2 regions of the Butyrivibrio hungatei genome follow, and region 2 is predicted to be linked to the other one. Evidence: predicted binding sites of a transcription regulator. Region 2 holds the regulator's gene; the other holds the start of a gene.

Region 1 (15,910 bases), 840 kb from region 2:
ACCAGAAACGCTCTCTTTTACCTTGAAGTCCTTAGTTACAAACTGACCCTTTGTATCTGCAAGTTTGAAGGATGCGATAACCTTACCAGCTACGCCATTCTCCTTAACTTCTACAACTGACATACCATTTGCTTTGTATGTAAGTGTGAATGTATCAACACCATCGAACTCAACGTTCTTATATGTTATTGAACTTCCCTTCTTGATACCTGCAACGTATGTTACATCGCCTTCTGTCTTAGCTTCTACATTTGCAAGTGTACCTGTCTCAGCCTCTACTGTCTCATATGGATTGTATGAAGCAGGTGTTTCTGGCTGTGTTGGCTGTTCTGGCTGTTCTGAAGCTTTGTTTGCCTTCCAGGAATCGATATCTACTTCGCCCTTCTCACCAAAGAATACGATTGTCTTTGCACCAGAAACGCTCTCTTTTACCTTGAAGTCCTTAGTTACAAACTGACCCTTTGTATCTGCAAGTTTGAAGGATGCGATAACCTTACCAGCTACGCCATTCTCCTTAACTTCTACAACTGACATGCCATTTGCTTTGTATGTAAGTGTGAATGTATCAACACCATCGAACTCAACGTTCTTGTATGTTATTGAGCTTCCCTTCTTGATACCTGCAACGTATGTTACATCGCCTTCTGTCTTAGCTTCTGCGTTTGCAACAGCTCCGTTCTCAGCCTGTACTGTCTCATATGGATTATATGATGAAGGAAGTTCTGGCTGTGTTGGCTGTTCTGGCTGCTCTCCCTGTTTCTTGCTAAAGCTAAAGGAATCAAGATCGAATGTACCCTTCTTAGAGAAGATGTAAAGGTTCTTAGTACCTTTAACTTCATTCTTAACTGTAAATTCCTTTGTTACAAACTGTCCATCTGTACCATTAAGCATAACAGTTGCAACAGCTGGACCATTTAATTTACCATCTCTGATTTCTAGAGCAGCTGGTCCATTTGATCTATATGTTACTGTGATTTTATCTACACCATCAAATTCAACATTATTGAACTGAACGACCTTGCCAGGAGCGATGCCTGCAACATATGTTGTATCACCTTCCTTAGCTGTCTCAGCATTTGTTAGAATACCATTCTCAGCCTGTAATGTCTCATATGGATTATATGAAGCTGGCTGTTCAGGCTGTTCTGGCTGTTCAGGAGTCTCTGTTGACTCTAAAGGAGTTGCTCTCCAATAATCAAAATCAATGTTACCAAGCTTACCAACAAAGTAAAGGTCATGTTTTCCTGAAACTTCCTTAATATTTCCTGAATTAAACTCCTTGAAAGCTCCCTTTGTGTTTCCTAATCTAACAAGACCAAGTGACTCACCGTCAACTGAATCAATTCGTACATCAACAAGGGCTGCTCCACCTGTTCTTCCGTTAATATAGAACTTATCTACTCCCTTTGAAAAATCAACATCTTTAATTAAAATATAATCATCCTGCTCGAAGCTTGAAAGATACTGCACGTCTCCTTCTGTTTTAGCTTCTACTCCGGACATTCCAAAGTTTATTTCAGCCTGTGCAATTCCGTAAGGATTCTTCTTTGGAGCTGCAAAAGTAGTTACAGCTGTTGAATCAAACCCAATGATGGCAGCACTAGAAAGCAGAACTCCGCTTAACAAAGCAGCTAATCTTCTTTTCATACAAACCTCCTTGTGAATTTAGTGTTTAGTTTCTTTTCTGATACTTAAACGTTTAAGATTACTCAAGCAAGTACATACTAGCATTACCTCCCAAAACGTACTTCTCAAAAAATGCTCCATATTTATCAAAAAGTGCTATTATCAGAAAATTTGGTGATATTCTGTATTTTAACCAATTTTTTCTGAATATATTTGTAAACTTTTACTTAACATTTTAAGCATCCCATTTTCATTTACGGTCATATCCTAAATCCTCAGTGTTCATGCGCTCTTTTAGTTTTGCGAATATTGTGGAATACTTTATATCATTAATTTTATCATCTTCAAAACTAATTTATAACATTATTTTGAACTTATATATTTTTAATTAATTTCCTTTTTGTAACATCCAATGTAACATATTATGGTATTCTCATAACAAAAGCCCTTGAATTGTCTGACAATTCAAGGGCTTAATTCATTTTTTATTTTCTTGTTATCACCTGAGCTAATCCATGGAAGGTATTAACATATCCCGCTTTGCCAGGCGTATGATCAGAAGGATCACCATTCGACGCTCCAAGAAATTCTCCCCATTCCTTAGGAATATCGAATCTAACATCTGCATTTGGCACTAGATTTCTATTTTTATCTAAAAGAGCTATCTTACGAATCACAATATTTCCTTCTCTGTAATCCTCTGTTACTTCAAGCCTTGCAGACTTTTTATCCGCCGTTTCATTAACCTCTCTAGATACCTCTTTTCCATTCCTATAGCCAACCACTTCCATCTTACCATGCTCAGAAAGGATATTTTCCCAAATAAGATAATCTCCATCTTTCATAGCTTTTTTTCCGTAGCTCTTTCCATTTAGGATAAGCTCAACTTCTTCCGCATTGGAAAAAACATAATAGTCAGTAGGAACTCCGGTCTCCCCATTCATATCAGGATAAGCATGGATCACTTCATCTTTACTCCACCATGACTTATAGAAATAATAAAAGTCCTTTGGATTTCCACAAAGATCCATAGCTCCGAACTGACTACTAATAGCTGGCCATGCAAATGGAGTAGGTTCTCCATAATAATCAAATCCTGTCCATATAAAGAGTCCACTTATCCATTCAGGTTTGCAATGGCGCCACCTTTCTGCCCCAAACATGTACCAGTCTCTTTTCTCGTTGATAGCAAGATGACACTTTTGAGCATCAGTTTTATAACAACCTCTTGTTGACTTAAATGTGCCCTGCTCTGTACATATAAATGGTATATCCGGATATTCCCTATGAAATTTCTCATAGAGGTCACTGTGATAATTAAAACCTGCCACATCAAGTTCTTTAAATATTCCTTCAAGCAGCTTATAATCCTCTATCTGAGTATTAGTCTTCATGTCCAGCATCAAAAGAGCCATGGTAACAGGTGTATATGGATCAAGATGTTTTATGAATTTCTTCATTGTCCTGGCAATCCTTGCTCCCTGACTTGTTGTCTGGGTCTGGGCTTCTTCGTTTCCGATAGAATACATGATAACGCTTGGGTGATTACGGGCTATCTTCACCATTCTTTCAAGCTCCGAGAGGTCTTTTGATGCGCTTGATAAAACTCTTGTCTCAAGCATTACAACCATTCCCTCTTCATCGCATATAGAAAGAAAATCCTCTGCCAAAGGATAATGTGCTCCTCTATAACCATTGGCTCCCATTTCTTTAAGTTTCTTAATTCGATAACGCATAACCTCTTTTGGAACAGCACTTCCAAGTCCGCCATGATTCTGATGACAGCAAACTCCCTTTATCTTGACCTGCTCACCATTTAAAAGAAATCCTTTATTATTATCAAATTCAATATTCCTGATACCAAAGGTCTTCTTATCAACATTGCAGATCTCGTCTCCGTCAATAAGAGTAATGATAAGCTCATATAGATTAGTATCATCAAGCGACCACATTTTCACTTCATCTTCTTCAAATTCAAAAGACGTTACTAATCTCAAGTCACCATCTCCAAGCTCAAAGATCAGCTTTTCATCAGTCTCTTCATACTTATCTATTGGTTCTGATATTATTTCCTCAAGATCATAATCGATCTTCTTAACAACCTTACCAGTTCTCTTTTCGCAAATCTCAAGATTAAGATATTTCTGATCATATCCCTCAAGGTTACATAATCTGCAGGAAAAATTCATGTGTACTCCGTTATTTTCCACCGGAGTTCCATGAATAAAGGCATCCTCGATATGCTTTTCTTCTACTACTTTAAGGTAGGCATTTCTGTAGATTCCGCCCCCTTCATAAAACCAGCCTTCCGCCTGCCTTGCGTCGCACTTGATAGAGAGAATATTTTCTTCTCCATAGGCCGCAATATCCGTGATATCAAGAATAATCCTTGAATAACCGCTTGGCTCATGCTCAACAAAAAATTCATTTAAATATATCCAGGAATCTCTATAGATGCCATCAAAGATAAGGTATATCTTCTTTCCCTCATATTCCTCAGGGATAAAGAAATGCTTTCTATACCATCCAACATTTTTATCAAAAGATCCCGCTGTAGTATGGGCATTATTTACATCCTCCATAGCAGGTATCGTATTATCTTTTCCAAATTCTTTTTCAGAATAATCATAGACCTTTGTTTCAAACACAAAGTCGTGAGGAAGTGTAACATTCTTCCAGTCTGAATCATCATATGCTTTACTCTCAGGTCCCTGGTTAAAAGATCCTGATTTAGCCCATCCCCATCTATTTCTGATAGTTTCTATATCCCCAAAATGAAACTTCCAACCATCATTAAAACTCTTAAGTTCCTGCATGCCTTCTCTCCTAGTCTTTTAAAATAGCTGATAACTCATTTTGATTCTAGCAAAATGCCCAATTCAATTCCTTTTACTTTCTTCACTTTTTCTTGCATTTTCAACTTTATTTTCATATGTGATAGGAAATTCAGGATAACATCCAATGTTTCAGATCATGAACATAAAAAACCCGGAAAGTTTTAGGATTGAACTTAAAACTTCCCGGGTCAAAAAATATCAATATTCGAAAATATTATGCATTAACAATCTTACCAAAGTCAGGCTTAAGGCTTGCACCACCAATAAGTCCACCATCGATGTTTGGCTTTGAAAGAAGCTCAGCAGCGTTACCAGCGTTCATTGATCCGCCGTACTGGATACGAACTTCATCAGCTGTTGCCTGATCATAAAGCTTAGCGATAAGTGCACGGATAAGTCCGCAAACTTCCTCAGCCTGATCAGCTGTAGCTGTCTCACCTGTTCCGATAGCCCAGATTGGCTCGTAAGCGATAACAAGCTTCTTAACCTGATCTGCTGTTACGCCATCAAGATCCCAAGTGATCTGTCTCTCGATCCACTCCTTGTATGTGTCAGCCTTACGAAGTGCAAGTGACTCACCACAGCAAAGGATTGGTGTAAGACCTGAAGCGAATGCCTTCTTAACCTTCTGGTTGATAAGGATATCGTTCTCGCCGAAGATATCTCTTCTCTCAGAATGTCCAATGATAACATACTCTACTCCAGCATCCTTGAGCATAGGAGCTGAAATCTCACCTGTGAATGCACCATTGTCTACGATGTAGAAGTTCTCAGCACCAACATGTACGTTTGTGCCCTTAACAGCCTCTACTACAGGTACGATATCGATTGCTGGTACGCAGTAAACTACGTCTACAGCATCATTCTTTACTAAATCTTTAAGCTCTGCGCATAATGCAACTGCCTCGCTAGGAGTCTTGTTCATTTTCCAGTTGCCCGCAATAATACGTCTTCTAGACATATATAAAGTTCCTCCAAATTGTAATAATGAGGTTCTGCTCTCGTGCCGATGGCACTCGACAGAACAAGTTTCACACTAAGCTCGATAAAACCTCGCAAAGTGTTCAGTCTTTATTGTCAGCTGCATAAACGCCAGGAAGCTTCTTGCCCTCAAGGAACTCAAGAGATGCTCCACCACCTGTTGAGATGTGGCTCATCTTGTCAGCATAGCCAAGCTGGTTAACAGCTGCAGCACTATCACCACCACCGATGATTGTTGTAGCAGATGTCTCTGAAAGTGCCTTAGCAACTTCCTTTGTACCTGTTGCAAGAACTGGGTTCTCGAATACGCCCATAGGTCCGTTCCATACTACTGTCTTAGCAGACTTAACTGCCTCTGAGTAAAGAGCGATTGTCTTAGGTCCGATATCAGCACCCTCTTTGTCAGCAGGAATCTTATCAGCATCAACAACTGTTGTGTTGATTGAAGGATTGTCGATAGGGTTAGGGAACTCATCGATGCATACAGCATCAACAGGAAGAAGAAGCTTCTTGCCGAGCTTGTCAGCCTTCTCCATCATTTCCTTACAATAATCAACCTTTGTCTCATCAAGAAGTGACTTACCAACTTCATATCCCTTAGCCTTAAGGAATGTGTAAGCCATACCACCACCGATGATAAGAGTATCGCACTTCTCAAGAAGAGTATTGATAACGTTGAGCTTATCAGCAACCTTAGCACCACCAAGAATAGCTACGAAAGGTCTTACTGGATTCTCAACTGCGTTTCCAAGGAAGTCGATTTCCTTCTGCATAAGGTAACCAACTACATTGCTTCCGCCCTTTTCTGTGATGAACTTTGTAACACCAGCTACAGAAGCGTGTGCTCTGTGAGCTGAACCAAAAGCGTCGCATACATAATCATCAGCAAGATCAGCAAGCTCTTTTGCAAAAGCCTCACCAGCCTCTTCAGGCTTAGTCTCTTCCTTGCCTCTGAAACGTGTATTCTGAAGAAGAACTACATCTCCCTCATTCATAGCTGCAACAGCAGCTGTAGCATCAGCACCAGTTACATTGTAGTCAGCTACGAACTTAACTTCCTTGCCAAGTTTCTCTGAAAGTCTCTTTGCTACTGGAGCAAGTGACTCGCCCTCGTTAGGGCCATTCTTTACCTTACCAAGGTGTGAGCAAAGGATAACCTTTCCACCATCTTTGATAAGCTTATTGATTGTAGGAAGAGCTGCAACGATTCTAGTCTCGTCTGTGATCTCACCATTCTTAAGAGGTACGTTGAAATCACAACGAACAAGAACACGACGGCCCTTTACGTTAATATCATCTACTGATTTTTTGTTTAATGACATAATTTTTCTCCTTATCTGTTTAAAAAAGGTCCGGCCCACTTGGACCGGACCTCTTAAATAAGATCTCTTTAAGTTGGATTCACAAGGTAGTTCTGCTCTCGCATCTTACGATGCTCGACAGAACTAAGTTCGAATCATCGCTTCGAAAGAACCTCAGCGGATTCTCACTTAACGAACTTCTCAAAGTACTTGATTGTACGAACCATCTGTGATGTGTATGAGTTCTCGTTGTCATACCATGAAACAACCTGAACTTCGTAAAGGTCATCACCGATCTTTGTAACCATTGTCTGTGTAGCATCGAAGAGTGAACCATATGTCATTCCAACGATATCTGAAGATACGATCTCATCCTCGTTGTAACCGAATGTCTCAGGATCTGAAGCCTTCTTCATAGCTGCGTTGATAGAATCCTTTGTTACTTCTGTAGCTGACTTAACAACTGCGAAGAGAAGTGTTGTTGAACCTGTAGGTACAGGAACTCTCTGAGCAGCTCCGATGAGCTTGCCGTTAAGTTCTGGGATTACAAGACCGATAGCCTTTGCAGCACCTGTTGAGTTAGGAACGATGTTAACAGCGCCTGCACGTGCTCTTCTAAGGTCACCCTTTCTCTGTGGTCCGTCAAGGATCATCTGATCACCTGTGTAAGCATGGATTGTTGCCATGATACCAGACTGGATTGGAGCGTAGTCGTTAAGAGCCTTTGCCATAGGTGCAAGGCAGTTTGTTGTGCAAGATGCAGCTGAGATGATGTTATCATCTGCTGTAAGTGTCTCGTGGTTAACGTTATATACGATAGTAGGAAGATCATTTCCTGCAGGAGCAGAAATAACAACCTTCTTTGCACCAGCGTTGATGTGTGCCTGAGCCTTATCCTTTGATGTGTAGAAACCTGTACACTCAAGAACTACGTCTACACCGATCTTACCCCAAGGAAGGTTATTAGCATCAGCCTCCTTGTAGATCTCGATCTCTTTACCATTTACTGTGATTGAGTGATCGCTGAATGAAACCTTATCAGCGTACTTGTACTTGCCCTGTGATGAATCATACTTAAGAAGGTGAGCAAGCATCTTAGGATCTGTAAGATCGTTGATTGCTACGATCTCTGTTCCCTCGTGCTCAAACATCTGTCTGAATGCAAGACGACCAATACGGCCAAAACCATTGATTGCTACTTTTACTGCCATTTTAAGTTCCTCCTAAAATGAATTATATATATTTTTTGTTGCTGTTACTTATCATTTCAAATTGATAATTTTTTATCAGCACTTACAATTCTAATAAACTTTACAGCATAAATCAAGTAAGATTGTGAAAAATCTTTTTAACTATCCAAGTTCATTAATATAAATAAAAAAGCTATAATATTAAATGTTACTTGCTGACTGCTTTATAAAGAAAGGCTTAGACTATGTTACCAGCAGATTATCACATGCACACACACAATTCAGGAGACTCTGATGCTCCTATGAAAGATATGATAGAAAGCTCAATTCAAAGAGGATTAAAAGAAATATGTTTCACAGAGCATCTCGACTACGATTACCCAGAATTCGAAGATCTTCCACTTGGAACCTTCGACCTTGATTACAAAGCTTATCACGATGAATACCTTTTATATAAAGAAAAATATAAGGGTCAGATAAAGATAAACTTTGGAGTTGAAGTTGGAATGCAGCCACATATTGCCCAAAAGAACTTGGATTTTGTCAAAGATGGAGACTTTGATTTTGTAATAGCCTCTGTTCACCTGATAGACAAAAGAGATCCATTTTACGGCGGTTTCTGGGATACTGACTCTGTAGAAAATAATTTCAAAAGATATTTTGAACTCACATTAGAAAATATAAAGCTCTTCAATGATTTTGATGTTCTTGGTCACCTTGATTATCTGGCAAGATATGTTCCAGAAGGCGACACCACATACAGTTATCAAAGGTTCAAAGAACAGATCGACGAAATACTCCTTTATCTTATCGAACATGATAAAGGCCTAGATTTTAATTCCAAAGCCCTTAGCTACGGAGATAGCTTCAGCACCAACCCATGTCCTGATGCACTTAAGCGCTACCATGAGCTGGGCGGCCGCATCATTACTTTTGGCGCAGATGCTCACAATCCAGAAAAGGTTGGCGTCAAATTCGAAGAAGCAGTAGAGATTGCAAAGGCCTGCGGATTCACTGAGTATTACACTTTCGATAAAAGAAAGCCTATTGCTCACAAACTCTGATACCATTTTTATTTGGTCAAACTTTATACAAAATAAAAATTATAGTAGAATATTGATATATATGTATTGGAGGATATCTGATGAAGTCTGAATTCTATGATAAAAAGAAAAGAGCTCATATATATAAAGCCATCTTCACTTACAAAATATTAACTTTATTCCTTATACTTTTTCTGAATTTTGTTTTGGCATTTTTTTTCTTTAAAAACATAGAGACCTATAACGCTAACCGTGAATTCATGGCGCCTTACTTTACAGTCGTAGGACTTCGCATTCTTATTGTCATCGCCAGCATTTTTCTTGATATCTATATTCTCAAAAGAACTGCATCAATAGAAAAAAGGCTCTCAACCCTGGCATTTTTGGACAAGCTCACAGGGCTTCCAAACAGATATAGCTGTGACCTTCTGATCCAGGAATATTCTGAATCAGACAAGCTTCCAAACCTAGGTTTTATTCTAATGCAGCTCAATAATTTAAAAGATATAAATTCTGGCAGTAGTCACAAAGAAGGCAATAATCTGATAGCTGAATTTAGCAGCATACTAGAAGATGTCGGTAACGAATATGGTTATATCGGCCGAAATGGCGGAAATGAGTTCATAGTTCTTTTGGAAGACTGCGACAATACTAAGATAGATATGTTTCTTATGGATCTGACCAAGAGAATCCATGGTTACAATGAACTAAATGTAGGAGCTCCTATAGAAGTCTCCTATTCAAAAGTCCTTAATAGTCTTGAGCACATGGACAAGATCACAGACGTCATATCTCTTGGCTACAGGAGAATACATGAAATTCCACAGATTCTTTCTTAATAAAAAAATCTTAATACCTGTCATTGGAAGCCTTATCATATCTTCCATACTAGCGGGATGTTCCGAAGAAGCTGAAACTCCAAGGTCATCTTCCACTGCAAGCACTCTTCCATCAGAAGAAGCAGAGCATGTCAAAGGAACAAGAGACAATACGCCAGTATGTCTTGTTCCAGAGGCTTCAGGAACTGTCATTTATGAAAACGAATTTGCAGTACTTGACGCATCCAATTCAGCTGAAGGTTATGTAATGGTAAGATATATCGGATCCAGCCCTAAGGTTAAGCTCCAGATCACAGGTCCAAATGAAACCACCTATACCTATAATCTTTCGACATCGGAGCCAAAAGACGAAGTTTTTCCGCTTCAGTCAGGTGACGGCGAATATATCATAAATGTTTTTGAAAACATAAGTGGCACACAGTATTCCATGGTGTTTACAAAGCCCCTAGATGTTACATTAAGAGATGCCAACCTTCCGTTCCTTTACCCAAATCAGTATGTTGATTTTAGTAAAGATGATCAGGCCATCGCTAAAGGTGCTGAACTAAGCTACAGCTGTAACAACGATCTTGAGGTGGTGTCTTCGATATACAATTACCTCATTGAAAATATCAACTATGACTACGAAGAAGCTGAAACAGTTCAAAGTGGCTATATTCCTGACATAGATGAAGTTCTATCCACCAAAAAAGGCATCTGCCTTGATTACGCTGTACTTATGAGCAGTATGCTAAGAAGCCAGCAGATTCCTACCAGAATGGAGGTCGGTTATGCAGGAACCGCGTATCACGCGTGGATCAGTACTTATATCAAGGACATTGGCTGGGTCAATGGTATGATAGAATTTGATGGTGCCAAATGGTCACTTATGGATCCAACTTTTGCATCCAATACAGGAGAAAAAGAGCTTCGTTCCTTCATTGGCGACGGCTCAAATTACTCCGTAAAATATATCTATTAATTTTCTTAGAGGGACGATATGAAGAAAGAAATTGCAAAAAAACTAAACAACTATGAGATTGCAAGTTTTTGCAGACAGATGGCTCTTTTGATGAAAGCAGGAATAACTCCAAGTGATGGCATAGACATCCTTATGGAAGAGCAAAATGACCCTGCAGCCCGCAAAATACTCTCTTCTATCAGTCAGGTTCTCACAAGCGGTGAAAAATTCCATGTTGCTCTCAACATGAGCGGCGTATTCCCTGATTATGTCATTCACATGGTGACTATAGGCGAAGAGTCCGGAAACATCGACGTAGTCATGGATTCTCTTGCCGACTACTATGAGCGAGAAGACAGCATACAGGCCAACATCAAGAACGCCGTAAGCTACCCTCTTATCATGGTATTCATGATGCTCATCGTCATTCTGGTACTTGTTATCAAGGTACTTCCCATATTTGAACAGGTATTTGCTCAGCTTGGCACCAACATGAGCGGTTTTTCACAGTCTCTTTTAAATGCCGGCAATATCCTGAACAAGTACTCCATCGTATTCGTGGGCATTTTGGTTCTTCTAGCCCTTCTATTCTTCTATTATTCATACACAACAGGTGGTAAAAAAGCCTTTGGCAGGCTTATGGAAAAATTCCGCCCAACAAAAAAACTCTTGGAAGAGCTTGAAAGTGAACGTTTTGCAAGTGGCATGGTCCTTACTCTTTCAAGCGGCATGGATACTTACGAGAGCTTATCACTGGTAAAAAGACTTGTTGAAACCGATGCTATGAAAAAGAAAATCGAGACCTGTTCTACTCTACTTTTAGATGGAGACAGTTTTCCAGAAGCTCTTGAAAAATCAAAGATCTTCACTTCCTTCTATTCACAGATGGTAACTGTAGGCTTTAAATCAGGTTCTATGGATAAAGCAATGAAACAGATTGCTGAAAGATTTGAACATGAGACAGAACGTAAGATTTTTTCTCTGATATCAGTTCTTGAGCCAACTCTTGTAATCATCATGTCCATAATCGTTGGTATGATCCTATTATCGGTTATCCTGCCTCTCATGGGCATAATGTCAACTATCGGATAAGGAAAAGCTATGACTAACAGATTCGAGTCAAAAGAAAATAGAATACTTGGCATTTCAGATCAGGTCTACAGAATCTTTTCAGTTGTGATCTTTATAGCTATCGCCGTGCTTTTTTATCTGGCAGTTGATGCCTCTGGCAGAAGCACCATAGAAAAGCAAAAAGAGTCACTGGAAAATGCCCTTTCAAGGGATATTGTCCAGTGCTATTCCATTGAAGGCCAGTACCCTCCTGATCTTCAGTATCTGGAAGATCATTACGGTCTTACTTATGACAAGACTACATTTTTTGTGGATTACCAGCCTATAGCATCCAATCTGTATCCGGATGTAACAGTGATCCAGATTTCCAAATAAGAGGATAGTATGAAGCTTAGCAAAAAAAGTCATGTGATAGACGCAGTATTTATCCTGTGTCTCATGTTCCTGTTTGTGCTGTCAGCTCTTGCTGTCATCACTATAGGAGCCAATATTTATAAAAAGAATGTATCTGCCATGTCAGATAACTACTCTCGTCGTATCGCCTGTGCCTATGTAACAGAAAAGGTAAGACAGGCTGATGATCAGGGAAGGATCTATGTGGAAGACATCTTTGATCAACACGCGTTAGTGTTGCAAGATGAGATAGATGGTGCTCTCTATAACACCTATATCTACAGCTACGACGGATATCTGATGGAATTGTACGCAAGAGCAGATCTTAAAGATATTTATCCACAATCAGGTCAAAAAATCCTTGAGATAACCTCATTTAATGTGGATTACGTGTCAGATTCTCTTTTATCTGTAGATCTGATCCTAAAAGACGGCGAGGATGAATCGATGTTCATCGCCAGAAAAAGTGAAGGCATTTAATGTTAAACAAGCAGACTAATTCGAAAACGAGCTTATTTCTCATGGAGCTCATCATAGCGATATTCTTCTTTTCCCTTGCATCTGCAGTATGTGTAAGGCTCTTCTTTTCTGCTCATATCCTGGCTGAAAAGACCGTTAACCTGAACAACGCAGTGACCTGGTCTCAGAACATGTCCGAGGCCTTTTACGGACAAAATGGAGACATCAAAAAGATCGCAGAGCTCTATCCTACCGCATTTGTTTCTCACAACACTCTCATGCTGTTCTTTGACAAGAACTGGGAAATTGTATCTGATGATGTTACAAAAGCTTCATATGAAGTTCTTTTGACCACTCAAAAAAACAGCGCAAGACTTGTCTACGCCGATGTTTCTGAGTACAAAGGAAAGATCTCAGGAAATGCCATGACAGGGCATATTGCAGTAATAGATATCAGAAACACTGAAGAAGTGTTCTCAGAAATACCTGATGATCCAGATATCATCATCATCGATAACAAAGTGGATGTATATCTTAGAAAGGAGGCAGCAAATGAGTAAGAAAAGAAGCACCGGCGCTCATGTTGGTAGTGCCTCTATCATGCTGATATTTGCCGTTCTCAGCCTCATATCATTTGCAACCCTTACTCTGGTCAATTCTAAGGCTGATTACAATTTGAGTAATAATCTTGCAGAAAGACAAAAAATATACTACAATGCCTGTCATGAGGGCAATGCTTTTGTTGCCTCTGTTTATTCAGGCTATGACAATGAAGAAGAACATGGTATAATAAAGAAAAATATACCAATTAGCGACAATCAATCACTTAATATTACGTTAATAAAAAAAGACGCAGATTATATTATTACTCAGTGGCAAATTGTCAACGACGGGGACTTCGAGTACGATTACTCACTTCCTGTTCAACAAAAGTAATCAAAACTTTATCAAATTTTTATGATTTGCATAACGTTTTAACGCCCACAGCATAAATGTTGTGGTACAATAGATTATGTACTGAACTATATATATAATTTTGAAAACAAAGAAAACTTCATTTTCTTAGCAACTAAAATACTTATTGGAGGTTCAATATGGGAAAAAGAATACTCATTACTGATGACGCCGCTTTCATGCGCATGATGCTTAAGGACATTCTTTCAAAGAATGGCTATGAAATTGCAGGCGAAGCAGAGAACGGCAAAGTTGCAATCGAGAAATATAATGAGTTGAAACCCGACCTTGTAACTCTTGATATCACAATGCCTGAGCTTGATGGTATCGGCGCACTGAAAGGAATCAAAGCAGCAGATCCTAACGCTGTTTGCATCATGTGTTCTGCTATGGGTCAGCAGGCCATGGTTATTGAGTCTATTCAGGCTGGCGCAAAGGATTTCATCGTTAAGCCATTCCAGGCTGATCGTGTTCTCGAAGCTGTTAAGAAAGCTATCGGCTAATCTTCTCTTCGCAGAGCTTTAATGAGATTACAAACCCCGTTTCCTATTGGAAACGGGGTATTTTTCGTGTATTAGCTTACTGCGGATTTATCATCTATTGCTTCCATTTTCTTCAAAGTTTTTAACGATTGTATATCTATATAAGAAATACAGTATCATGATCAAGTAAAGCATCATTACGCTTGCAGTAGTTTTCTTAACGTTACCTTGGAAAGCTATCACAACTGTTACCACTGAATAAACGGCCTGTAATAATATCAAGAGAATCCAAATGATTCCTACCCTGAAATAAAAAGATTCATTTTCATTCACAAACATTGCTATCATAGTCATTCCAATAATATCCAAAGCCTGTTGCAAAACCATAACTCCAAAGCTCACCTGCAATACCGCGTCTGGATTAGCAAAAGCACAAATCACTGATGACACAGCATCAGCCGTGCAAAGCCAAGCCAGATATCTAAAAGCTCTGTGTGCCTTAGGCAGGTATTCTTCTGCATCAATTCTTGACACGATCAGTTCTGAGTTTTCCTTTATTCCCACATATTTGTCATTAACATAATCAGCACTTTTCTTTGCAAATATAGCTCTAACTACTGCCAAAAACGCAAATAACAAAGTAAGATTAACAGGCACAAACAAATTGATAATTCTAAGAAGCAATACAGTAGCTGCAACTAACATATAAACAAGTAATGGTCTGTCTTTTTTCATGTTTTTATTTTCCCCTTTAAGCCTTTTTTCAATTATCTCAAAGCATTAACGCCGCTATTCCAGCCTTCAAAAACGGTTACTCCAGGTACAGCATCAACAGTACTATCTTGCTTAACTGATTCATAGTCTGTATTAATAGTGTCCAAGTAATCATATAGCTGAGAATAACTTGTATTTTCATCAATTACATATCCACCAGTTACTAGATTTTTCATATCCGTTTTCTGGTCATCTGTAAACTCAGTATGGGAATCTATCTCTTGCTTAATAGCATAAGCTGTATCTGCGTCCCAACCACATAGTGCTGCCAATCCGTGCATTCCATCAGTTCCAGGAGAAGTCATTATTTCTTTATAGGTATTCGTATATCCTGGCGTATACAATCCCACATTAGCAGTACTCTTAGTTGTTTAAAAACCAATTTCCTTAGCTGTAATATCAATGCTTTTTCTAATTGTCTACACCGAACTATCACATCTATTTCTACATGATTTATCACTTTTGCATTAGTTGAACCAAGGTCTTCGATATATGTTCCATCCGGCATGACATTTATAGCCGCATGTTGTCTGCTAATTAGCCACAATGCATGTTGTTGATGCTGCACCATTTGGTTGACTATGCTACACTCAACATCTAGATATTTTGTATAATTCTGTCAATTGCATTACCAAACATGTCTTCATCTTCATTCTTAATTTTTTCAAGCACCCCAGTAAAAGAAGCTTTAACATTCTGCGGTAAATCAATATACAATTGCTTAATTACTTCAACAGAATAATCATCGTTCAAGCATCTATACATTATAGTTTTTGCCCATTCCGGAGCTTTCTTATACATTGACACTATCCCATATATAGTATTTAAGTATGCTTTCTTTGTAGAAATCGTTTCTAACAAGTGGACCATTCCAAACATCACTTCTGTATCATTAGTGTCATCATCAAATATTGCGCATATTTCTGCAATATCATCCTCTGAATAGTCAATAGCTAATCTTTCTAATGCATTTTCAAAAATGCAAATTTCTTCCTGATTTCTCAATAATCTATTCTGTTT
Region 2 (15,910 bases):
AAACTTTTCTATATGCTCATGCAGCTTTTGTTTTAATACGCATGCTCTTGCTACATACTTGCAGGGCGGAATTTATAATAAGTGGTCATAGGAGCTACGCTCCAATAACAGGAAAAGAGGTGATCTCGCAAGCTAGCTTGCAGAGTCACCTCTTATTCCTGTTTACAAAGCCCGCCGAAAGCGGGCGTGACCACTTATATAAATTCTTACCGCCCTGCTTCAAACAACGCAAACCGCATGCGTTTCAAAAGCTGCTTATGAGCATAAGAAAATGGCGTTTTCTTGAAAATCGTTCAAATCCAAAACTTTACAGCTAAAAATGTGCCTCAAAGACGAGTTTGTTTCAAAGAATTTAAAGTAAGAAATATAATGCCATGAACATAAAAATCCGAAGGATGAACAAAAATAAACTTCAGGCTGGCGCCCCCACAGGGCTGGACTAGGCAGAGGCAGGGCGCGGCCCCAGAGGGCTAGCTTGCGGCTACTACAAAACTGTGAAGGACAACCAATGTTCTCGACACTTTGGGTTTTTTCATATAAAATTTGTTTATTGAGTTTTGTTTGGGAGAGATTTGTATGATTTCGTTAATTTCACTGGCTGTAAATGCAATTGCCAATCTTATCATAACTATAGCAAAAGCAGTCTTTTCAATGCTTACTTGGTTTTTTAAAGCATTTTTCCATGTATTCAAGCTGTTTTTCTGTTTTCTCCCACTGACAAGCGTAACTTTTGTGCTTCTTTTGTGTGTAAATATCTATATTCTTTTTTCTGCAAATGGAGGGCTCCTTGCTCTTGGAACAGGGGATATGACCATTCCTACTACAAGTGAGCATACTCTTGATATCCCTGTAGATGGCCTAGTCCATGAAACAAATAGTGCCATGTCTAAAAGTAACTATGTGATAATAAACATGTCACAAGAGCTTCAGAAATGGTGGATGAGTTCTGTTTACTCATATAAAGGTTCTTTAGTCTTTATCTTTCTTGTGATACTGACAATCCTCATGATTGTTCCTGTTGTTACTGTATTTCTTGCAATCGCTGTTTTTGCTTCATTTAATAAGCTCTTGTTCTATGCCGTTGTGGCAGATGCCGTTATCTACGTGCTTAGAGCTCTCCTCGGCACAGGTTTTGTAACTCAGATTCTTAATAGGTACTATCGACTCTTTCCAGAAGCTGGCAAAAGGCATTATGAAAAGAGCTATACAAAATTACTCAAGCAGCAAAGCGAAGAACTTAAAGAAGAGCTTCGCTCAAAGAAAGCCAAAAAAAATGACTTCTACGATGATGAAGAATTTGAAGATGAATATGGCGAAGACTTTGATGAAGAGTATGACGAGGATTACGACGAAGAATACGGCGAAGAGTACGATGAAGAATACGACGATGAATACGACGAAGAATACGACGATGACTATGAAAACGAGTATGACGACGAAGAAGATGAAGAATACTACGAGGACGATTACGAAGACCTTGAAAAAAATACTCATGACACAAGGTCATCATCCTTTGATTTCTTTGCCGGTTGTAATTCAAGAGAAAGCGTAGACAAAAAATATAAGACTTTAGTTAAGCTCTATCATCCGGATAACATGGACGGTGATACCGCTGCTCTTTCAGAAATAAATGTTCAGTATACAAATGCAAAAAAAGCGTTTCCCATTATAAGGAAACGCTTTTATTTAATAGAAAATTCCTATCAAGAACAAAGCAAAATATCAAAATATCCTAGGCACTCTCTTACTGATGTCGCAGGTAAGCTCATAGTTAAATCTTCCGCTCATGTTTCCTAAAAGCTCTGCGCTTATCTCTTCTCCTGAAGTCTTATCTTTACCCATGAGAACAACTTCATCCCCCTCACAAGCTCCAGGAATATCTGTCACATCGACCATGAACTGATCCATACAAACTCTTCCGAGGATATTAGCTCTTTTGCCACGGATAAGAACATAGCCCTTATTAGAAAGGCTTCTGGGATAACCATCGCCGTAGCCTACAGGAATAGTTGCGATCTTAGTAGGCTTATCAGTTACAAAGGTTCCGCCGTAGCTAACTGGAGTTCCTGCTGGAACCTCCTTGATCATTACGATGTGGCTTATGAGCTCCATTGTAGGCTTCAGGTCAACAATATCCTTTGGAACATCCTCTGATGGCCACATACCGTACATTGTAACACCTGCCCTTACCATATCCATTGAAGACTCCGGAACTGCAATTATGCTGGCGCTGTTGGCACAGTGCTTGAATGGGATTTTGATATTGTTTTCGCTTTCAAGCCTGTCTACAAACTTACTAAATAAAGCTTCCTTTTCTTTTACATTAGAAAGGTCCTTTTCATCAGCTCTTGCGAAGTGAGTAAATACGCCCTCGATCTGAAGATTGTCATACTTAAGAGCATCTCTTACAAACTCAGCACCTGCATCGTCAGGTGTGATGCCTATTCTGGACATTCCAGTATCCACAGCAATATGAACAGGTGCCTTAGAGCTGAGCTCTCCTCTTGCAATAAGCTTGCCTGCACAGTCATTTAGCTCGTTTAACATATCTTTTCTAAATACTGTTGGTCTGATGCCCTCTATGAGCATCCTCTCATAGGCATATGGAAATGTGTAGCCAAGTATAAGTATTGGCTTTTTAACTGCATTATCTCTAAGTTCAAATGCCTCTTCCGCAGTAGCAACTGCGTAGCCCCAGATATAATCTACTTCTTCAAGTTCCTGCGCGATCCTGATTGCTCCATGACCATAAGCATCTGTCTTGACTACAGCCATGATCTTGGTGTGATCAGGAATGTTCTTTTTCATAGACATGAGATTATATTTGATGGCCTCTATGTCTACCTTTGCATAAACTCTTGAATATTCTTCTAACATCATTTACCTCAAAATATCTTCAAGCTCGGTTGCTATATCAGAAGCAACCATAGCGTATTTGCCATGTTTCCTGGCAGCACTGTCACCAGAAAGTCCATGAATATATGCACCAATGCAAGCTGTTTCAAAGCCTGTATCCATGCTGCAGCACACTGCCCCAAGGAGCCCTGCCAGAACGTCACCAGAACCAGCTGTTGCCATTCCATCATTGCCGCTCACATTAATATATATCTTTTTCTCATTGCTGTCACTTACAACGCTCCTTGCGTCCTTGCAGATAACAGTACAATGAAGCTCATCTGCCAGAGTCTTAGGATATTCCAGTATGGCATCCTTACATTCTTTTGTTGTCTTTTTGAAAAGACGCGCAAACTCCGCAAGATGAGGTGTCAGAATAAGCTTTCTTCCTGATACAGCATAGTTTGAAACCTTTATCCTAAGGTCATCTCTTTTGGCTATGAGATTAAGAGCATCTGCATCAAGTACCAGATGCTTATCGCATGCATCTAAAGTGATATTAACAAGTTCAAATGCCACGTCATCAGTGCCAATGCCTGGTCCCAAAACTACAGCGTCAGCCCACTTAAAATCAATCATGAGCTTATCTTTTATCTCAGAGAGCTCATCATAGGTATCAATCAGCGCCTCTGGAATAGTTGTCTTAATGATATTGGCATTGCTACTTCTCGTAAACACCTTGACCATTCCGGCACCCGCTTTGATGCAGCCAAGAGTTGCAAGGCTACATGCTCCGCTTATAACATCAGATCCAGCGATTATAAGGACTTTGCCATTTGTTCCCTTATTGGAATCCTTTCTCCTTGCCGGAAGGAGCATTTCCGGAGTTTCATCATAGAAAAACGCCCTTGGAGGTCTTCCGCAAAAGCTCTCCTGTGTGATACCAGCATCCTCTACTACAAGCTCGCCAACATATTCACAGCCTGGATAAAGTATCTGTCCAAGCTTAATCTGGTTGAAGGTAACTGTAACATCAGCTCTTACTGCTGTGCCCAGTATTTCTCCATTATCAGCATTTATTCCTGAAGGCATGTCTACAGATACAACAAGAAGATCATCTTTCTTTTCTTCCTTGCATCTTGAGATATAATCGATAGCATCTGAAAAGCTTCCGGTTACAATGCGGGATAAACCAATACCAAATAATGCATCTACTATGATATCCCATTCAAAAATGCTTTTGTTGTCTCTTATATTGGAAAAAGTGGCAGTATCTATACCGTATTTTTCACAGATCTTGAGCTGAGAAAGTAAAAGATCGCTGCACTTAGTAAGGTCGCCGATCACGCAAAGACTCACAAGATAGCCTCTTTGCTTTAATAATCTGGCAATAACTGCTCCATCGCCGCCGTTATTCCCAACGCCAGCCATTACTAGAGCTCTGTACTTTCTCTTGCAATCCCTTGCCTTTATCCTTTCATCAATTACATCAGCTACCTTTAATGAAGCTCTTTCCATAAGGACCTGACTGGGAATTCCAAACACATCCGAGGTATTCCTGTCATAGATCTTCATTTCTCTGCTACTTACCGCATATTTCATACTGTCCCCCTTACCTGGTTAAGGTTCCTATGAAAAAAGAGTTGCAAAGCAACTCTTTTTAATTCTAATGAACTCATTCCACGTAATCTGATTCATTTCCTGCAAGTGGTCTACGAATAGGGTGTCTTCTATCAGGATCATATTTCATGTCAAAGATTTCGATAACTTCAGGTCCAAAGATCTGATGCATATAGGAATAGAGATTATAATTCTCCATCTCGGCTTCCTGAAGTTTGATAACGTTCTTTTTTAGCTCGACTCTGACCTGAGAGACCCACTCATCCATAGTCTTTATGTAATCAGTATTGTCATGAAGTGTCTCATAACAAACCTTCATGGTCTCCACCATAAGCTGATAATCTAGATCATAGATTTCTTTTGAAAGATCTAAAAGCTCATCCTCATGGGATGCAAGCTTATCATTGCACTCATTAATGAGCCTTGTTCTATCCTGAATTTCCTTCTCAATAGAAGCAGAGCCCCCAGATTTATTGGCCTGGTCCCTAAGAGGCATTATCTCACCAAGAAGCTTTTTCTTGATCTTCTTGATGTTCTTGGTCTCCGTCCTGATCTTGCCATCGCGCTCAACAAGTGCATTAAGCTCATCAGCCAGCTGCTCAATCTCTGGTGTCATCTCAGTCTGAGTAAAAAGCTGGTGCCACTTATTGTCCAATGTCAAAATAGGAATGCTCTTACCCTCCAGGGCTCTGGAGTAGACTTCATCATTCTTTGCCATTATTATCTCTCACCGTTTAATCGTTATTTTCGTATCTGTTTATATTATACGATAGTTTCATCAAACTGTCAGATAAATGTACATTTTCTACCTGAATATTGTTAGGAACATCCAGATCAACATGAGCAAAGTTCCATATTGCCTTAATGCCGCATTCTACAAGCTTGTGGGCCATAGGAACTGCCTGCTCCTTAGGAATAGTAAGAACTGCAATCTCAATCTTGTTCTTTTTAACAAAATCTTCCATCTCCTCAATAGGACGAACCTCTACATCTCTGATCATTGTGCCGTAGAGTTCTGGATTACAGTCGAACGCGCCCTTAAATACAAATCCTCTTCTGGTAAAATTGGTATATCCTGCAATTGCCTTACCAAGATGACCAGTACCAATAATAACAAGACTATGCTGCTTGTCTATACCAAGGATCTTACTGATCTCATCGTACAGATAATTAACATTATAGCCATAACCCTGCTGACCAAAACCACCAAAGTTATTAAAATCCTGTCTTATCTGAGAAGCAGTTACCTTCATGATGTCGCTAAGTTCTTGAGAAGAGATCCTTTCAACTCCTTTTTCCTTGAGATCTCCCAAGTATCTAAAATATCTAGGAAGTCTGCCAATGACTGCCTGAGAAATTTCTTTATCTGCCATACCCCGCTCCTTGAAAAGTTATATATTTAAAAAATGTTTGTTAATTATTCAACAATACAATTATAATCACAGCTATAGGGCATGTCAATTGAAGCAGCGCTTGATTTTATCAATTTTTAAGCATTATTTTCTGGATAAAAGAAATGTCTATTTCTTGCTCTGGTTCAAACTCGTCTGATGAAATATATCTGTATATATTCATAAGCAGTGCCCTTGCCTCTGGATGTTCCAGCAAATTATGTAATCCCATAGAGGAAGCAAGTACCTTGCCCTTTAAGCATTTTGCTTCAAAAAGCATACTCATAGGCCTTAAATACATATATGAATCCATCTCAGTTATGATGGAAGTGATATATTCCGGCATAATAAATGCTCTTTGGCTTGCCATAGGCCACCACTGCCACTGACTATAATTATTTGTCGGGAAGTCCTTAAATATCGGATGTTCCTTGTTTATCAGCTGTCCCATGCTGCCTTCCTGCTCCTTGAACATGTCAGCACACCAAAAATCCGGTGAAAACTGGCACTTAATGGATGAAGGAATGGCATCTGCGGTAGAATCCGGTGAAAGGTACACTATCCCGCCATTTTCAAGAACTTCTATTGCCTTGTCATCAAAAGCTCTGGTCTCATAAACATTTTCAGGGCTCTGAATGTCTTTTAGGAACTCTTTTTGATAAACCCAGATAGGATAAGTGTTTTCAATATCTGTGTTCTCTAAATATGCGATGATCAAAAGCTCCCTGGCTTTTTTATCTGATAATGATCCGGATAAAGAAAAATCGATCTTTCCAATCTCAGTAAGCTCTCCCACTTTGCAGCATGCATTTTCGCTTATCTTATATTCTTCGAGCACCTTATCATCAGCAGCATCCACAAGTTTTACCTTAAAGGTACCTTCAAGTGCCTTCTTGCCATAGTTTGCGATCTTTACTAGAGCTGTAACACTCTCATCATCTGTGTAGGTGTACTTTGGCAAAAGAACTAGCGGCAACGCCTCTCTATAGAATGCCCTGAACTTCTCTGCCTTGGCAAAGTCATACTTTTTGGGTTCAAGATGAGAATTCATCATGCCAACAAGGGCTGTGCCCTGCCCAGGGAAGTCCTGAATTCCAAGAAGTGATAAGCCTGACATATCTGGAGTTCTAAGAACAGACTCAACTTCTTCCCTATAGCAAAGTCTTGAAAGCTCGCCCGTAGCCTCTACATATTTGTCCCAATCCCTAAGGATTCCGACCTTATCAGCATGTTCCTTTACAAGCTTTAGATTTACAGGATCTGTAACCCCTTTAAAATCTTCAAGCTCATTAAAATCAGGTAAAACCTCGTACTGACCTACTTCAAAGCCAAATATTGGCTTTTTATACTCATTTCTGATCTGGGCTGTCACCTTACTAAAATCTTGAGAAGCTGATGGATACTCGTTATTTAAAAAGCCTATCATTCCGGGAGATGTAGCTCTTAACATATCCTTGTAATAGCCCATGGATGTATAGAAATCACTATCTTTGTTATAGCCCTTTTCTCCGTAAAAAACATTTGACCCCCAGGCAAAAAGTCTGGTATCATCAATGTCCTTTGCCATTTTTACCAGCTCGATCATAACCCTCGTGCCAGCTATATCAGAGCCAAGTTCATTTCCAAGAGTAAGCATCACAAAGGATGGATGATTTGCGTATTCTTTAATGATCTCTTTTAGCTCTTTTTCATAATATTCCCTGCTGTATTTCTCAACAAAAGCGTCATTAGGATTCCAATGTGAAAGTTCAGGCTGAACCATGATACCAAGCTTATCTGCAGCCACAAAAGCAGCTTCCACAGGGCAATGGGAGTGGAATCTTACGCAGTTGATGCCATAGGATTTATACTTTTCCATAACTTTAAGCCAGCTCTCTACATCCATTGGAGCATGGCCAGTTTCTGGAAACTCAGCGCAGTTAGCCTCTCCTCTTAAAAAGAATCTCCTGCCATTTATAGTAAGGCGACCTTCATTGTCGTAGCTAAAGTCACGTATTCCGAAAGTCTCTGTACTTTCATCAAGCTCTGTTCCATTGTTATCAAACAGGCTCCATTTGCAGCTATAGAGATTTCCTTCGTACTCATCCCACCTTCTTACATCTTTCTTAAGTGCCACTGTAGTTTTTACGGTAAAAGAGCCTTTTTCTGCAAGATCAAGCTCTATAAGTACCTCATCTTCAAAGGCCTCAGAGTTAAGAGTGATTTTTCCATTAAAGGCTCTATCACTATTAACAACTGCCTCTATCTCTGCACTTCCAGCCTTAGGATAAATGCTAAGCCTTTCAACAAAAGCACATTCCTTTGAAAAAAGGCTCATCTGACCTAAAAGGCCATTCCAGTTAGTCTGAGTTTCATCAGTAGCCGTAGATGAGTAGATTATTCCTGCTCTTGGCATATTCTCATAGTCGTTATCACAGATAAACTCTATAGTAGAGTCTTTCTTCAAAAGCCCGGTAACTTCAAATAAATAATGAGTAGAAAGGCTTCCTCTAAGAGCCTTAACCTCCCTGTCATCAACCTTTAAAAAAAGATTTCTGGAGCGCTCAACCTTAATAAACAAGCGCTTACTTAGTTCTTTTTCAAAGCCAGATAAAGCATCACTTAGCTCACGCTTATAATAAGCCTTTCCATAATATGAAAACTTACGAGTAAGTCTGGTAGCTATCGGTCCTTCAGCCTTCTTCTGACTTTTACCCTGCTCAGTTATCAGAATATTATCCACTAAGCCGATCTTATTTTCATCAAGAGATCCTGGAAGCTTTGCCACAAACTCTTTTTCATGATCTGAATCTAAATAAACCTTGTATTCACCTGAAATATCAACCTTCATGTAGTTACCCCGCCAAAATATGCAATAAAATAAGCCTGGACGGTAAAATACCATCCAGACTTAATTATACGATATTACGGACAATCAAGAATATCTCTATTATTGCCCAAAACTGTTATTATCTTGCTCTTTATCAGATCTTGAAATAGCTGATAACGTCTGTCATCTCTCCTGCAAGGTCCTGAAGTTTAGCTGCAGACTCAGTAATAAGTGAGAATGTAGCATTAAGCTCCTGCATAGAAGCATTTGTTTCCTCAGTTGAAGCAGCGTTCTCTTCTGAAATAGCTGAAAGATCAGCGATGATCTCAACAAGCTCATCCTTTGCAGTATTGAGCTTTTCAACGTGCTGTGAAATGTTACCTGTGCTGTTTGTAACATTATTTACGTTTTCTGCCATGCTCTGCATATTAGATTTGGTATCATCAAGATGTTCTGACTGCATATCAAAGCTGCTGTTAAGTCTCTCAAGGACTTCTACAGATGCCTCAGAATCAGCAACAAGCTGTTCTACGATCTTCTTGATCTCTTCTGCAGAATTACTACTCTGTACAGCAAGCTTACCAATCTCAGATGCAACTACTGCAAAGCCTCTTCCTGCTTCACCAGCTCTTGCCGCCTCAATAGAAGCATTAAGTGAAAGGAGGTTTGTCTGAGATGCAATCTCTGTAATTGCTTCAGAGAACTCTGAAATCTGTCTTGCTGACTTATTTGTTGACTGAATAGTATTGCCGATATCACTTACAGAATCTTTTACTTCGTTGCTCTGATCAATAAGCTTAATAAGTGATCCCATAGCTGCTTCACAGGTTGTTCTCATCTCGCCTGCATATTCATTGAGCTGCTCTACGTTCTGAGCTACTTCATCAATATCTTTTCCAATAGTCTGAGTATTGCCTGCTGCTGTCTCTATGCTCTCAGCCTGTGTAACAGCGCCCTTAGCAATATCATCTACAGCCTGGCTAACCTGAGTTGATGCATTTGAAGCCTGATTAGCAGATGTTGAAAGCTCTGAGCCTGATGTCTTAAGCTCATTTGACATCTCTGTTGTCTGTCTTATGACATCCCCAAGCTTCTGACTAAGTGTCCTTGCTCCATCAGCCAAAAGACCAATCTCGTCATTTCTCTTAAGTGAAGTCTCATCTATGTTAAGAGCAAGTTCACCCTTTGAAAGATTTCCAAGTTCATTTGCTATTTCTTTCATCTTGACTGAAACCTTGTTAGTGCACAGTATACCGACAAGCGAAAGAAGAATTGCAAGAATGATAGAAGTAATAGCCATCTGAGCTATGATGTCACCGATGGAAGCATCAACCTTTTTACTCTCTCTTGCTGCAAACACCATACCAATAACTGTTCCGTCATCATTCTTAAGTGGTGCATAGTAACAATAATAGCTTGTTGAAACCCCTGCAGGAACAGTCTTAGAATAATAATCCTGTTTGTTCTTTACAACAGTGTCATAAATCTTATCAGGAATATTAACTCCAGTTGCCTTATTTCCAGAAGAAGTTTTGAGAGTTGTGATAACCCTCTCTTTTCCATAAATAACAGAATACTCAACGCCAGTCTCTTTCTTCATGTCATCCATTATTGTTTCATAATCTGAGGTTACGTCCTGCTCTCCTTTGTAGACAACCCCATCTGCATAACTCCATTCGCCATCCCATATCTGGTTCATCTCGCTCTCAAGCTGCTTAACCGCTATCTTTAGTTCCTCCTGAAGCATGTCATTGTAAACATCCTTAGTCCTGATACCACTTATGACAGTGAGCACAACTGATATACCTATTACAGCTGCAACTGCCGCAATAACCAGCTTGACAACAACTTTCCCATTCCTTACTTTTTCATCCATGATAAAAATCCCGCCTCCTCATAGCGTAAAATTTATAAAATAATTCTTATATTTATATCGGAAAAATAAAATAATATATTATAGTTATTTCCAAAATAATTTTTTCTCTGCACAGGTTTACACTAAAATAAAAATCATTTATCATAACTAGGTTCAATGATTCATGATTATAGAAAAGAGGTTTGAATATGTCTTATAAAGATTATATGGTCCGTGCAACTGCTGGAAATGCTCAGATAAGAGCCTTTGCAGCAACAACCAGAGACCTTTCAGAATATGCTAGAAAAGCCCACAACTTATCTCCTATTGCGGCAGCTGCACTTGGAAGACTCATGACAGGTACAGTTATGATGGGAACAATGATGGACAATGACGATGACCTTATCACAGTCAAAATGGACGGTGATGGTCCTTTAAAGGGAGTTCTTGCAACAGCAGACAGACACGGCAATGTTAAGGGATATGCTGTTAATCCTTACGTTATCATGGAGCCAAATGCTCAGGGACACCTTAATGTTGGCGGTGGTATCGGCGAAGGTACTCTTACTGTTATCCGTGATATGGGCATGAAAGAACCATATGTTGGTCAGGTTCCTTTATACTCAGGCGAAGTTGCTGAGGATCTTACATACTACTTTACCAAATCCGAGCAGACACCTTCATCAGTAGGTCTTGGAGTTTTAGTTGAAAGAGAAAATCTCTCAGTTATAGCTGCTGGCGGATTTATCATTCAGCTTCTTCCTTTTGCTGATGAACAGACCATTACTCACCTTGAGTTCAATCTTCAGAAGTTCTCTTCTGTTACAGATATCCTAAAGGCTGGCAAGACTCCAGAAGAGCTTTTGAACATCGTTTTAGACGGCTTTGATATTGAGTTTACTGAAAAGACCGATCTTAACTTCTACTGTAACTGTGACAAGGACCGCGTAGAAAGAGCTCTTATGCTGATCGGTAAAAAAGATATTCAGGAAATGATAGATGATGGAAAAGAAATCGAAGTTTGCTGTCACTTCTGTAATAAAGCATATACTTTTTCAATTGATGAACTTAAAGCCATCAAAGAAAAGGCTAAATAATTATTTGGAAAAAGCGTTTTGTAGTTTATTCTACAAAACGCTTTTACTTTATTTTCAGGTATAAAGATCACTAAATTCTTTTCTATCTGTTTTTACCAGGACAAATGAAGCCACAACTGCTATCATTGTCATCACTATAGAGAATATCCAGGCAGGCCCTGTTCCGATATTGTCAAATAGACTTCCACTGACATACTGAACTACTCCGCTCATAAATGCAGAGGTAAAACTTGTAACTCCGTAGATTCTGCCTCTATAGTTTTCCGGAACTCTCTCTGATAAATAAGCGCCGATCACTACAGTTGTAAGTATCTCACCTAAAGTGAACATTGTAATAGAAACATAGTAGCCGGCGATCACGCCAAAGGATAATAAGAACATTCCAAAGCTTATGGTCTGAAGAAGCGTACCTAAGGCATACTTTTTGGGAAGTGGCATTTTCTCAAGAAGCATTGTCAGAAGCGGCGTACAAAGAACTACTATTATGCAGTTAACACTATTAACTGTGCCATAGATAAGAGAACCATTTTCCGGATAAGCCTTTGAAATATCAAGGGGCATCAGATATCCAAATTGTGAATAAGCGCCCTGATAAAAGCTAAAGGCTATGATAAACAATATAAGACTCTTACTGGCTCTTATGATCTTTAATATATTCTGCTTATCAGCTTCTTTGTTTTCTTCTTTTTCCCCATCTGAGCTTATGACTTCATCTTCACTCTCTGGATTTTTTACAAAAAGACCTATGAGAACAGTTGATACAGATATGGCAAGACCGCTTATTATAAAGCAAAGCCACAAATAATCATTAAACAAAAATCCAGCAAGTGTTGGTGACATTATAAGACCAATGTTGGATCCAAGATACAATAGTGAAAAAGCCTTTTCTCTTTTTTCCGCCGGTGTAATAGCAGCCACAAGTGCCTGATATGCAGGTCCCTCCAAAGTCTGAAAAAGAGCTCCCACCAGCAAAACACACAGAGAATAAAAAGAAAGTGGCATCAGTCCGCTTATTACAAACAAAATAATAGATACGATGTCACAATATATTATAACTCTCTTCTTATTGTATTTATCTGCGAGATGTCCGCCAACCAGATTGGCAGGTAAAAACATTATTCCTGAAACAATTATGAATGTCGCCGTTTCTGCGGCATTTAAACCAAGTTTTTTATTTAGGATAAGCGTCATCATGGGCCAGATCATGGCTCCAAGATTTGTAACTATCCTCCCAAGAAAGAGAATATAGTTTTCTTTCTTTAATCCTTTATATTGAGTAAAAATTTTCATGTCTTTTTCCTTGTAGCAAGGTCAATGATAGCCTTGCCATAATGAATGAGTGTTATGCAAACAAGCATAAACAGGTGGGCATAAAAGATACCTACAATGTAGTAATTTCTCTCAAGGAAATATCCAAGTTGAAAACCAAGGCCTCCAAGAACAGCCGTTAGTGCAAGGCTTGTTAATAGATATGGAAGATTCAGGAATACTCTCTTGATGTTTTCAATAAAATCCTTGAATGAAGCGTCAAAATATACAAATCTACCGATCATAAGGCCGAAATAATACATCATTACCGGTCCATACTGACTGCCATCACCTATTGCATTTAAGAAAACAAGAAGAATGATCACATAGAACATTCCAAGCATTCTCATGGTAGCCTTCTCTTCACCTGTAAGAAGCTTTAAAGGGATAATGATAGCATCAAGAATAGAGTTGATGACGCAGGACAAACAGATAAGGAGAAGCAGCATAAAATCCTTACCATCAGCCCATGCCTGGATGAAAGTCGCCTCAGCCTCTGTTAGACCACCTATAACGCCTTTTTCATAAAGTGCATATACATGATTAATGATGACATAAGCGCAGGAAAAAGACATTACCGAAGTTCCGGAAATGATCATCTCAAAGAGCTTATGGATTCTCACATCAAAATCTTCTCTTAGATACTCATCTCTATGTTTCTCATTGTATCTCTGAGCTATCGCTACTGAAATGCCATAGATTATAAGTACGCACAGTCCAATGGCTGCAAATGTCATAAGCAAGAAAATAAGTTTTTTTACAAGTGTAAAATCAGGATTAAAATAAGCCTCAATATTCATGTCTGATATTCCTTTTTACCTTCTAATAAATTATCACTTAGTAATTTCTGAATAGCACTCTGGTCTTCTATCTCTAAATAGTCCCCAGGAAGAACGGTTTCTTCTGATCTCATCGAAGTCGTACTCAGCATAGATGATTTCTTCCTGATCACGGCTTGCTCTTGCAAGAAGATCTCCTGTTTCATCAGTAAGGAAGCTGTTTCCATAGAAGGTAAGGCTGGACTTTTGTCCGCCATTTTCCTCTGATGGCTCAACATCTTCTCTTCCAATTCTGTTAGCTGCAGCAACTGGAATAATATTAGCCGCAGAATGTCCCTGCATTGTGCGCATCCAGTGTCCTGAAGAATCAACTTCAAGTATTGGCTCGGAACCAATAGCAGTTGGATAAAGAATAATATCTGCACCCTTAAGAGCAAGGCACCTTGCAGTCTCTGGAAACCACTGATCCCAGCAGATGCCTACACCAACTCTGCCATATTCAGTTTCAAACACCTTAAAGCCTGTATTACCAGGTGTAAAATAAAATTTCTCCTGATAGTAGTGATCATCCGGAATATGGGTCTTTCTATAGGTTCCAAGGTTTGTGCCATCTGCGTCTATCATAGCTACAGAGTTATAGAAGGTGTTTCCATCCTTCTCATATACACTTATTGGCATTACAACCTTAAGCTCTTTACACACCTTCTGAAAGTGAAGTACTGCAGGATTCTCAGAAATAGGAAGTGCCAGATCATAGTAATCATAGCGTCTTTCCTGGCAGAAATACTTTCTCTCAAAGAGCTCTGATAAAAGAATGATCTTGGCTCCATTGGAAGCTGCCTTTCTAACAAGCTCTTCTGCCTTATTTATGCTGTTTTGAACCTGCTTGCTATCATTAGCAGCTACTTTGCCGCAAGCATACTGAATGCAGGCTACTCTAATTTTATTTGCCATATATTTTCCTCTTACAAATTATCCTGGAATCTGCTGCGTAATGCAGTGGATATTGCCACCACCTAAAAGAATAGCTCTAGCAGGAATTCCAACAACCTCTCTATCCTTACACAGTTCCTTAAGTATTTCAATAGCTCTTTTATCACTATCTGAATTTTCTCCACCAAATTGAGGAACCAGCACGGCGCCATTTACATAGTAATAGTTCACATAACTAGCTGCAAGGCGCTCGCCAGCTTCTCTCATATCTTCTCCCTCTTCAAACTCATAGTTTGAAAGATCCTTATCACTTACGAGAACTGGATGATCAGGAATAGGAAGTTTATGTACCTTTATTTTTCTGCCTTTTGCATCAGTTTCCTTTTCAAGATAATCAAGACATGCCTTAGATAGTTCATACTGAGGGTCCTTCTCATCATCTGTCCAGGCAAGGACCACCTCTGCAGGCGCTGTAAATGCGCAGACGTTATCCACATGTTCATTGGTCTCATCGTTATATATTCCACGAGGAAGCCACAAAACTTTTTTCACACAAAGATAATCTTTAAGCTTCTGTTCTATCTGCTCTTTGGTCATTGATGGGTTTCTGCCTGCACTTAAAAGGCAACTCTCAGTAACCATTGCGGTTCCTTCGCCGTCAACGTGAATTGAGCCGCCCTCTAATACAAATGGCGCCGCATCATACATATCTGTATCCAGAGCTTTGCAAAATCTCTCTGCGACCTTATCATCCTTATCCCAGGATGCATAAAGTCCATCCACTTCGCCGCCCCAGGCATTAAAACTCCAGTTGATACCGCGGAGACTACGCTTTTTATCACATACAAATGTTGGTCCCACATCCCTTGCCCAGGAATCATCTGATTCTATAGGAAGGACAACGCATCTGTCATCTAAAAGGTCTTCCAAAAGAACATCATCTTCGCTTACGTCCTTTGGCAGATCCGATTCTTTAAAAAGACGCTGGAACTCTTTTTCGTAGCCACCATTTTCCTTGAGTTCTTCACAGTAATCCTTGGTCACATCGTAAAGGACCTTAACAGCCTCTTCGTAATGCCCCTCATCTGCAAGCAAAAAGAGTCGTTCTCTTTTTACGATTTCCAAAAAGATCTTAGAAAAGCTCTTTAGCGCGTCAGTTCTATCTTTCCCCCAGCTTCCCGGCCTTGTTGGATAGATCATCAATGTACCAAAATGCTTTGAAAATTCAGCAGGCATCATAAAACCGTCTTTTGACGGTGTAGTAGTAATTTTATTCATGTCTA

What was found. The regulator Rex, encoded in region 2, represses fermentation and respiration genes when NADH is low (regulators of the CRP and FNR family bind a similar motif). The targets are predictions, from matches to a motif close to ATTGTTAANTANTTAACAAT.
Region 1: gap (type I glyceraldehyde-3-phosphate dehydrogenase) is a predicted target of Rex. The motif match lies at 8,017-8,036, and genes of this name have one in related genera.

Annotation. Positions count from the first base shown of each region.
Region 1 is NZ_CP017831.1:2,126,400-2,142,309, forward strand. It holds gene bhn_RS09825 (carbohydrate-binding protein) at 1-1,647, opposite strand, end outside; gene bhn_RS09830 (glycoside hydrolase family 2 TIM barrel-domain containing protein) at 2,112-4,442, opposite strand; gene tpiA (triose-phosphate isomerase) at 4,678-5,424, opposite strand; gene bhn_RS09840 (phosphoglycerate kinase) at 5,528-6,766, opposite strand; gene gap (type I glyceraldehyde-3-phosphate dehydrogenase) at 6,931-7,956, opposite strand; gene bhn_RS09850 (histidinol-phosphatase HisJ family protein) at 8,181-8,999, shown strand; gene bhn_RS09855 (GGDEF domain-containing protein) at 9,080-9,817, shown strand; gene bhn_RS09860 (transglutaminase-like domain-containing protein) at 9,792-10,778, shown strand; gene bhn_RS09865 (type II secretion system F family protein) at 10,797-11,849, shown strand; gene bhn_RS09870 (hypothetical protein) at 11,859-12,203, shown strand; gene bhn_RS09875 (DUF4860 domain-containing protein) at 12,213-12,701, shown strand; gene bhn_RS09880 (hypothetical protein) at 12,701-13,240, shown strand; gene bhn_RS09885 (hypothetical protein) at 13,233-13,616, shown strand; gene bhn_RS09890 (response regulator) at 13,775-14,137, shown strand; gene bhn_RS09895 (hypothetical protein) at 14,228-14,851, opposite strand; gene bhn_RS09900 (hypothetical protein) at 14,884-15,240, opposite strand; gene bhn_RS16135 (FHA domain-containing protein) at 15,195-15,461, opposite strand; gene bhn_RS09910 (Imm30 family immunity protein) at 15,488-15,910, opposite strand, start outside.
Region 2 is NZ_CP017831.1:1,284,264-1,300,173, reverse strand. It holds gene bhn_RS06210 (hypothetical protein) at 577-1,797, shown strand; gene alr (alanine racemase) at 1,723-2,877, opposite strand; gene bhn_RS06200 (NAD(P)H-hydrate dehydratase) at 2,881-4,437, opposite strand; gene bhn_RS06195 (hypothetical protein) at 4,511-5,173, opposite strand; gene bhn_RS06190 (redox-sensing transcriptional repressor Rex) at 5,190-5,828, opposite strand; gene bhn_RS06185 (glycoside hydrolase family 2 TIM barrel-domain containing protein) at 5,938-8,676, opposite strand; gene bhn_RS06180 (methyl-accepting chemotaxis protein) at 8,810-10,531, opposite strand; gene hslO (Hsp33 family molecular chaperone HslO) at 10,720-11,607, shown strand; gene bhn_RS06170 (MFS transporter) at 11,662-12,897, opposite strand; gene bhn_RS06165 (hypothetical protein) at 12,894-13,715, opposite strand; gene aguB (N-carbamoylputrescine amidase) at 13,749-14,648, opposite strand; gene aguA (agmatine deiminase) at 14,667-15,905, opposite strand.